3 regions of the Pseudomonas saponiphila genome follow, and region 3 is predicted to be linked to each of the others. Evidence: predicted binding sites of a transcription regulator. Region 3 holds the regulator's gene; each other region holds the start of a gene.
What was found. Region 3 encodes FliA, which starts transcription of late flagellar genes. Its sites were predicted from a motif close to CTAAAGTTTNNNNNNNNNNNGCCGNTAA; they were not measured.
Positions count from the first base shown of each region.

Region 1: a site for FliA is predicted at 1,617-1,644, ahead of BLV47_RS05985 (flagellar protein MotY). Genes of this name have one in related genera too.
Region 2: a site for FliA is predicted at 1,712-1,739, ahead of BLV47_RS22210 (methyl-accepting chemotaxis protein). Genes of this name have one in related genera too.

Region 1 is NZ_FNTJ01000001.1:1,247,386-1,250,660, forward strand. It holds gene rnt (ribonuclease T) at 1-507, opposite strand, end outside; gene pyrC (dihydroorotase) at 504-1,550, opposite strand; gene BLV47_RS05985 (flagellar protein MotY) at 1,708-2,622, shown strand; gene BLV47_RS05990 (argininosuccinate synthase) at 2,752-3,275, shown strand, end outside.
Region 2 is NZ_FNTJ01000002.1:70,984-74,258, forward strand. It holds gene BLV47_RS22210 (methyl-accepting chemotaxis protein) at 1-1,596, opposite strand, end outside; gene BLV47_RS22215 (LysR substrate-binding domain-containing protein) at 1,790-2,710, opposite strand; gene BLV47_RS22220 (NorM family multidrug efflux MATE transporter) at 2,870-3,275, shown strand, end outside.
Region 3 is NZ_FNTJ01000002.1:2,242,822-2,246,096, forward strand. It holds gene flhF (flagellar biosynthesis GTPase FlhF) at 1-233, shown strand, start outside; gene fleN (flagellar synthesis regulator FleN) at 352-1,182, shown strand; gene fliA (RNA polymerase sigma factor FliA) at 1,179-1,919, shown strand; gene BLV47_RS32220 (chemotaxis response regulator CheY) at 2,085-2,456, shown strand; gene BLV47_RS32225 (protein phosphatase CheZ) at 2,487-3,275, shown strand.

The DNA of each region.
Region 1 (3,275 bases), on a different contig from region 3:
AGCCAGGCCCGCCAGGGTGGCGGTGTCGAAGCTGGAGAACGGGTGGAACGGGTTGCGCTTCATGTCCAGGCGTGCCACGGCGGCGTTGAGGAAGCCCAGGTCGAAGCTGCTGTTGTGGCCCACCAGGATCGCGCGTTTGCAGCCATTGGCTTTCAGCGCCTTGCGCACGCCGCGGAAAATATCGGTGAGGGCGGCTTCTTCGCTGACGGCCATGCGCAGCGGATGGTCGAGCTTGATCCCGGTGAACTCCAGGGCCGCTGCTTCAATGTTCGCGCCTTCAAAAGGCTCGACACGGAAGAAATAGGTGTGTTCGGGGAACACAAAACCCTTTTCGTCCATGCCGATGGTGGTCGCGGCAATCTCCAGCAGGGCGTCGGTGGCCGAGTTGAACCCCCCGGTTTCTACGTCGACGACTACCGGCAGGTAACCGCGAAAGCGCGCCGCCATCGGATGGCGGGGGCCGCCACTGCTGCCGTCTTGTTCGTCGTCGAAATGGTCGTCACTCACGAGTGATCCTCCTGCAGGCGCCAGCGCAGTTTTTCACCGGCGCGCAGCGGAATGACAGTCAGCTCGCCGAACGGCAGGCTGGCGGGGGCGGTCCATTCTTCACGAACCAGGGTAATGCTATCGGTGTTGGCCGGCAGGCCGTAGAAGCGCGGACCGTTGAGGCTGGCAAAGGCTTCCAGCTTGTCCAGGGCATTGCGCTGTTCGAACGCTTCGGCATACAGCTCGATCGCGGCGTAGGCGCTGTAGCAGCCGGCACAACCGCAAGCGGCTTCCTTGGCATGCTGGGCGTGGGGCGCGGAGTCGGTGCCGAGGAAGAATTTCTGGCTGCCGCTGGTGGCCGCATCCAGCAGGGCTTCCTGGTGGGTGTTGCGCTTGAGGATCGGCAGGCAATAGAAGTGCGGACGAATACCGCCCACCAGCATGTGGTTGCGGTTGTACAGCAGGTGGTGCGCGGTGATGGTGGCGCCGACGTTGGCCGAAGCCTCGTTGACGAACTGCACGGCTTCACCGGTGGTGATGTGCTCGAATACCACTTTCAGGCTGGGGAAGCGCTCGACCACACGACGCATGTGCTCGTCGATGAAGATTTTCTCGCGGTCGAAGACGTCGACCTCGCCACGGGTCACCTCACCGTGGATCAGCAGCGGCAGGCCGACTTCGGCCATGGTTTCGAGCACCGGGAAGATCTTGTCGATGCTGGTCACGCCCGAATCCGAGTTGGTGGTCGCACCGGCCGGATACAGCTTGGCGGCGTGCACGAAGCCACAGGCCTTGGCCGCGCGGATCTCGTCCGGCTGAGTGCGGTCGGTCAGGTAGAGCACCATCAGCGGCTCGAAGCGGCTGCCGGCCGGGCGCGCAGCGAGAATGCGCTGGCGATAGGCGTCGGCTTCCACGGCGTTGCGCACCGGAGGTACCAGGTTGGGCATGATGATGGCGCGGCCAAAGGTGCGCGCGACATCTGCGACTGTATTGGGCAACACGGCACCATCGCGAAGATGAATATGCCAGTCGTCGGGACGCAGCAGGGTCAGGCGGTCGGACATGGGAGGTTCCAGGCGGGTAAAACTCGGGGGGAATGCTACCGGAAAAGACTCTTCCAGGCACTCGCTATCAAGTTTTGCGACGAGCAACCGATATCCCGAAGGTATGGCGTATTAACGCCTGTCGATTTTTCTGTTGTACACGTCAGTGGAGCCTCCCGTGCGCCAGCGTTATCTAGCCTTGCTCAGTGTGTTTGCCAGCCTGCCCGCGATGGCTCTCACTTTCCAGACCCGTCTGGAGAGCATTGAGTGGACGGTCGAAGGTGACAAATTCGAGTGCCGCCTGATCCAACCAGTGACCGATTTCGGTTCCGGCGAGTTCGTTCGCCGCGCCGGCGAGCAGGCGATCTTCCGTCTCAAGAGCTTCAACCCGATGCAGGCGGGGGGCTCGGCGACTCTACTGGCGGCGGCGGCGCCCTGGCAGCCGGGACGGGGCGACATCAACCTCGGAGCGGTCAAGGCCGGCACCGATGGAGTGCTGTTCAACAGCAACCAGATGCAGGCCGGGCGCTTGATCATCGGGCTGCTGGAGGGGCGCAGCCCTGTGGTGCGCAATTATTCCCGCGAGGGCGGAGTGTCCGAAGTGCGCCTGTTGCCGGTGAAGTTCAGCAAGGCGTATGGCGACTATCAAAGCTGCATGGCCAAGCTGCTGCCGATGAACTACGAGCAGGTGAAACAGGGCGAGATCGGTTTCCCGGGAGGGGGTATCGAGCTCGATGCCCGGGCCAAGGCCAAGCTGCAGGTGATGGTGGACTTCATCAAGGCCGACCCGACGGTCAACCACGTTGAACTCGATGGCCACTCGGACAACAGCGGCAATCGCTTGACCAACCGTGACCTGTCCCGTCGTCGTGCCCTGGCGGTAATGGAGTTCTTCAAGGCCAACGGCCTGGCGGAAAACCAGATCGTGGTGCGCTTCCATGGCGAGCGTTACCCTCTGGCGCCCAACACCAATGCCGCCAACCGGGCGAAGAACCGTCGGGTCAACGTGCATCTGGAGCGGGTAGCACCCACCGAGAAGCCGGCTCCAGCGCCCCAGGCCGCCTCTGGCTCCAGCGCTGCTGCGACCTCCTGATACGGCTGTCATCGTCGCGCGCTCGACATAATCTGTCGCTTGGTCGTCATAAGCTGTCGCGCCACTGTAAATTATCCGCGTGGATCGGTAGACTTGGCGGCTTTCCGTACAACCCCGTGGAGTGATGGCATGGCGGACGTTAACAAGGTCGTTCTGGCGTATTCGGGCGGCCTGGACACTTCGGTGATCCTCAAGTGGCTGCAGGATACTTACAACTGTGAAGTAGTGACTTTCACTGCTGACCTGGGCCAAGGCGAAGAGGTCGAGCCGGCCCGCGCCAAGGCGCAAGCCATGGGCGTCAAAGAGATCTACATCGACGATCTGCGCGAAGAGTTCGTGCGTGATTTCGTCTTCCCGATGTTCCGCGCCAACACCGTCTACGAAGGCGAGTACCTGCTGGGTACTTCCATCGCTCGTCCGTTGATCGCCAAGCGTCTGATCGAGATCGCCAACGAAACCGGCGCCGACGCCATTTCCCATGGTGCTACCGGCAAGGGCAATGACCAGGTGCGTTTCGAGCTGGGCGCCTATGCCCTCAAGCCGGGCGTGAAAGTGATCGCTCCCTGGCGCGAGTGGGACCTGCTGTCCCGCGAGAAGCTGATGGATTACGCCGAGAAGCATGGCATTCCAATCGAGCGTCACGGCAAGAAGAA
Region 2 (3,275 bases), 2.2 Mb from region 3:
GCGCACCTCATCGGCGACCACGGCAAAGCCGCGCCCCTGCTCGCCGGCACGCGCGGCCTCGATGGCAGCGTTGAGGGCCAGCAGGTTGGTCTGATCGGCAATGGCGGTGATCACCCCGACAATCCCGCCAATCTCCTGGGAGCGCTGGCCCAGGGTATTGATCACCGTGGCCGTGCTGTTGAGGGCCCCAGCAATCTGCTCCAGGGACGCCGAAGCCTGCTGCATGGATTCGAGGCCGATATGGGTCTGCTCGGCGTTGTCCTGAGCCAGACGCTGGGTGCTGCCCATGTTGTCGGCAATGTTCAGTGAAGTGGCGCTGAACTCCTCCACCGCCCCGGCCATGCTGGTGATCTCGCCGGACTGTTGCTCCATGCCTTCATAGGCGCCGCTGGACAGACCGGACAAAGCCTGGGCCCGGCCATTGACCTCGGCGGCGGAACGGCGAATGTGCTCGACCATGGTCGACAGGGCTTCGCCCATCTGGTTGAAGCTGCGGGCCAGCTGGCCGATTTCGTCGTGGCTGGAGACATTCAGCCGCGCGCTCAGGTCGCCGCCGCCCAGAGCCTGGGCCTGGCGCACCAGATCGCTCAAGGGCGCCAGCTTGCTGCGCAGCAGCCAGACCGTGGCCCCCACCGCCAGCAGCATCGCCAGCAGGCTGCCGATCACCAGGCGAAGCCCCACGCTCCAGGTCACCGCGCGGATCTCGGCCTTGGGCATGCTGGCCACCACCGACCAGGGGCCACCGGCAAAGGGTACCGCCAGGCTGTAGAAATCCTCGCCCTGATCGCTCCAGAAGCGGCCCTTGCCCGGCTCTTTCGCTGCTGTGGCCATGACCTGCGCGGCCTGATCCAGATCCTGCACACCGGCTGGCGGCACCAGCCATTTGTTCTGCTCGTCCAGCAGGGCCAGGGAACCGCTCTGGCCGATGCGAAAACGCTTGAGATTGGCGAACTGGGCATTCTGCGCATCGGTGTAGTCGAAACCGACGAACAGTACCGCGATGACCTTGCCGGCATGATCCATGACCGGGGTGTACTGGGTCATGTAGAAGCGTTCGAAGAGCAAGGCGCGACCGACATAGCCCTGGCCCGCCATGAGTTTCTGATAGGCCGGGTGGGCATGATCGAGCAGGGTGCCGATGGCCCGACTGCCGTCCTGCTTGCTCAAGGAGGTGCTGACCCGGATGAAGTCATCGCCGCTGCGCACGAACAGGGTCGCCACCCCGGCGGTCATCTGCTTGAACTCGTCCACTTCCTCGAAGTTGTTGTTCAGCACCACGTCCCCCAACTGCAGGCCCGGGGTCTGGACCCCGGCCACGCTCACCGGTTGCTCGGGATGCAGGCTCAGGCCGCTGCTGAAGCGGTTTTCGAACAGGCCGCTGAGGCGTTGGGTGCTCTCGCGCAGGCTGCCGTGGAAGGTGTTGAGCTGGTCGGCCAGCAGACGCGCTTCACTGGCCAGATGCTCCTCCCGCGTATCGAGGTTCGCCGAATCCAGCGAGCGCAGGGCAAACAGAGTGCTGCCGCTGATCACCAGGGCAAGTATCAGGGCAAGGGCAAGCCCTAGCTGAGAGGCTATCCGGGCACGGGGTTGGGACATGATGGCTCCTTGCCGAGAAGGCGGATCATCCTGATCGGTCAGCACGCTCGGCGGTAATAATTCTAGGATTTTTAGTAATTTAGGACCTTCCTGAACGCTGGTTCCATAACCCAAGGCTTCGGCGGAGCTCGTCGATACTTGAGCGGATTGCAAGGATATCTGCCCGTGCCCGCCGGCCAGGCACTGCATCGTTTCAGCCGAGGCGCTCTACCTCGGGCAATTGCATGGCCTGGACCTCGCCCTGGAGAAAATCGCTGAGACGCCGCAAACGTTCACCCCCGGGCCGGGTCTTGGGCCACACCAGATAGTAATTCAGGCCACTGGCCACCGCTGTCGGCCAGGGCAGGCTCAGGCGGCCCTGGGCCACATCCTCGGCCACCATCAGCAAATCGCCCATGGACACGCCATAGCCCCGCGCCGCCGCGATCATCCCCAGCTCCAGGGTGTCGAACACCTGCCCGCCCTTGAGCGACACCTGATCGGTAAGCCCCATGTGCTCCAGCCAGCTGCGCCAGTCACGGCGGTCCGGCGTGGGGTGCAAGAGCTCGGTGGCGGCCAGCCGCGCCACATCCCAGGGCTGGTCGTTAAGCAGGTTCGGCGCCCCCACCGGGATCAACAGCTCGGGGAACAGGTAGCTGGCTTCCCAGTCCGGAGGAAAGTGGCCATTGCTCAGCAACACCGCGCAGTCGAAGGGTTCCTGATTGAAATCCACCGAGTCCACGTCCATCCAGGCACTGGTGAGCTGTACCTCGTTGCCCGGCTGCAGGTGGCGGAAGCGGCTGAGCCGTGCCAGCAGCCAGCGCATGGTCAGGGTCGAGGGCGCCTTCATGCGCAGGATGTCGTCTTCGGCCCGCAAGGTATTGCAGGCCCGCTCCAGGGCGCCGAAGCCTTCGCGGATCCCCGGCAACAACAGGCGCGCCGCCTCGGTCAGTTGCAGGTTGCGCCCGCTGCGCTGGAACAGCCGACAGGCGAAGTGATCCTCCAGGGTACGGATATGCCGGCTGACCGCGCTTTGGGTAATCGACAGTTCTTCGGCGGCACGGGTGAACGAGCTGTGGCGTGCCGCCGCTTCAAAGGCACGCAAGGCATACAGAGGAGGCAAACGACGAGACATGGATGTGCTCCGGAAAACACCAGCGCGCCAGGCTGGCAGAAAATGGCTTCGCATGAGTTTTTATCATGCCAGCAAGTATTTTTATCCTTTTGTGCTATGCGCTGTAAGCGCCGAGAATCAGCGCTCTCCCCGAATTTTCGAGAATCGAGCCTGATGACCATGCAGCATCCAGCACGCACCGAACTCTGGGCCATCCTGCGGTTGGCAGGGCCGTTGATCGCCTCGCAACTGGCGCACATGCTGATGGTCCTCACCGACACCCTGATGATGGCCCGCATCAGCCCCGAGGCCCTGGCCGGCGGCAGCCTGGGGGCAGCCAGCTATTCCTTTATCTCGATCTTCTGCATCGGCGTGATTGCCGCCGTGGGCACGCTGGTAGCGATTCGCCAGGGCGCCGGCGACATCCAAGGTGTCGCACGTCTGACCCAGGCCGGCCTGTGGCTGGCCTGGCTGATGGCCCTGGTGGCGGGACTGCTGCTGTGGAACCTCAAACCGCTGCTGTTGCTGTTCGGTCAGACCCCGAGCAACGTCCAGGCTGCCAGCCAGTTCCTGCTGATCCTGCCAT
Region 3 (3,275 bases):
AGCTGGATGAAACAGCCAGCCTTGGCGAGGTCTTGAGCCTGGCCATCAGTCATGAATTGCCGGTCGCCTATCTGACCGATGGTCCGCGGATTCCTGACGACCTGCATCTGCCTCGCCGGCATCAGCTGGTGAGCCGTGCAGTGAGCGTGCAGATGCAAGAGGAGCCCAGCGAAGAAGCCATGGCCGACATGTTCGCTGATCTCTACCACAGTCCGGCCAAGCGGGTCGGCTGAGTTAGACATGAAAAGATTGCAGTGTATCTACATCGATGGTCTGCCATGCATTGTTCCAACGGTGAACGCGCAGCCAGTTATGTGGCCCCGTCTAAGTAAGACAAGGTAAAGAAAGAACATGGGCAGCATGCATCCCGTACAGGTGATTGCGGTGACCGGCGGCAAGGGTGGCGTCGGCAAGACTAATGTGTCAGTGAACTTGTCCCTGGCTCTGGCTGAGCTCGGCCGGCGGGTCTTGCTGCTGGATGCCGACTTGGGACTGGCCAACGTCGATGTCCTGCTGGGCCTGACACCCAAGCGCACCCTGGCGGATGTCATCGAAGGGCGCTGTGAGCTGCGTGATGTGCTGCTCCAGGGGCCTGGCGGTATCCGTATCGTCCCGGCCGCCTCCGGCACCCAGAGCATGGTGCACCTGAGTCCGGCCCAGCACGCCGGCCTGATCCAGGCCTTCAGCGACATCGGCGACAACCTCGATGTGCTGGTGATCGACACCGCTGCGGGTATTGGTGACTCGGTAGTCAGTTTCGTCCGCGCGGCCCAGGAAGTGTTGCTGGTGGTCTGCGACGAACCGACTTCGATCACCGATGCCTATGCGCTGATCAAGTTGCTCAACCGCGACTACGGCATGAACCGTTTCCGGGTCCTGGCCAACATGGCCCAAAGCCCTCAGGAAGGGCGCAACCTGTTTGCAAAATTGACCAAGGTCACGGATCGCTTTCTGGACGTGGCCTTACAATACGTCGGCGCAGTTCCCTACGACGAAAGCGTGCGCAAGGCCGTGCAAAAGCAGCGTGCGGTCTATGAAGCCTTTCCTCGTTCGAAGTGTGCATTGGCGTTCAAGGCCATCGCGCAAAAAGTCGATACCTGGCCGTTGCCGGCGAACCCTCGCGGGCATCTGGAGTTTTTTGTCGAGCGCCTGGTGCATCAAACAGCGGGACCGGTGCTATGACTGCCAGCGGCTACAACCTCTACAAGAAGTCGGCGCGTGACAGCCAATACGAATTGATCGAGCGCTACGCGCCTCTGGTCAAGCGCATTGCCTATCACCTGCTGGCGCGGTTGCCGGCCAGTGTTCAGGTGGAAGACCTGATTCAGGCCGGGATGATCGGTTTGCTCGAAGTGTCGACCAAGTACGACGCGAGCAAGGGGGCGAGTTTCGAAACCTACGCGGGTATCCGTATCCGCGGGGCGATGCTCGACGAGGTTCGCAAAGGCGACTGGGCACCGCGTTCGGTGCACCGTAATACACGCATGGTCAGTGATGCCATTCGTGCAATTGAAGCTAAAACCGGTCGTGACGCTAAAGATCATGAAGTTGCGGCCGAACTTCAATTGAGTCTCGACGATTATTACGGGATTTTGAACGACACCTTGGGCAGCCGCCTGTTCAGTTTCGACGACCTGTTGCAGGACGGCGAACATGAAGGGCTGCATGAGGATGGCGCCAGTGCTCATCTCGAGCCGTCACGGGACCTGGAGGATGAACGCTTCCAGGCCGCCTTGGCGGATGCGATTGCCAATTTGCCGGAGCGCGAGCGACTGGTGTTGGCGCTGTACTACGACGAAGAGCTGAATCTCAAGGAAATCGGTGAGGTCCTGGGGGTCAGCGAATCGCGGGTCAGCCAGTTACACAGCCAGTGCGCGGCCCGTTTGCGGGGGCGTTTGGGGGAGTGGCGAGCGCGCTGACAGGCAGTGTGGGGACACTGCGATCGGGACCGGTAAGGCAAGCGCTGCGCCGGTCTTGCGGTGTGTGCTCCATGCAGTCGTTGTGTGTTATGCCGAATTGATTGAATGGCGCGTTCAGGTGCTGGATGCGTTTAAGACTGCTTGGAGGTCGAATTGGACAAGAACATGAAAATCCTCATCGTTGATGACTTTTCAACGATGCGGCGGATCATAAAAAACCTGTTGCGTGATCTGGGTTTCACCAACACGGTCGAGGCCGACGATGGCACTACTGCCATTCCGGTACTCAACAGCGGGAGCATCGACTTTCTGGTAACGGACTGGAACATGCCAGGCATGACCGGTATCGACCTGCTGCGTCACGTGCGTGCCGATGAAAAGCTCAAGCACCTGCCGGTGTTGATGGTGACTGCGGAAGCCAAGCGCGAGCAGATCATCGAAGCTGCCCAGGCCGGCGTAAACGGCTATGTAGTCAAACCATTCACGGCTCAGGCGTTGAAAGAGAAGATCGAAAAGATCTTCGAACGCATCGGTTGATGTACGTAGCCATTCCGCCACGGGGGAGCTATGGAGCATAACGAATCTTCACTGGGCGACTTTGAGTCGACCCTGAAAAAACATGCACTGGAACTGGTCGAGAGCCTGGAAAAGGGCAAGTTCGGCGACGCTGTGCAATTGATCCATGAGCTCAATCAGACCCGTGACCGCGGCCTGTATCAGGAAGTGGGCAAGCTCACCCGCGAGCTGCATAGCGCGATCGTCAATTTCCAGATTGACCCGCACATGCCGCAAGCCGAGGAAGTTTCACAGATCACGGATGCCACTGAGCGCCTGTCCTATGTGGTCCGGCTCACGGAAGCCGCCGCCAACCGCACCATGGACCTGGTAGAGAGCAGCACCCCGCTGGTCAATGGCCTGAGCACTGAAGCCCAGGTCTTGAGCGCAGATTGGGGGCGCTTCATGCGGCGCGAGGTCGGTGCTGAAGAGTTTCGCGAACTGGCGCGCCGGGTCGACAGTTTCCTGACGCGCAGCGAGCAGGAAACCCGCACCGTTTCCGGCCACCTCAACGACATTCTGCTGGCGCAGGATTACCAGGACCTGACCGGTCAGGTGATCAAGCGTGTGACCCAGTTGGTCACGGAAGTCGAAAGCAATCTGCTCAAACTTGTCTTGATGGCCAGTCAGGTCGATCGCTTCGCCGGTATCGAACATGACCGTGAATCGATCCTCGCGGAAAAAGATCCGCAAAAACATCTCGCCAAGGGTGAAGGTCCGCAGATTCATGCCGATAAACGGGAAGACGTTGTGTCCGGTCAGGACGATGTAGACGATTTGCTTTCCAGCCTTGGATTCTAG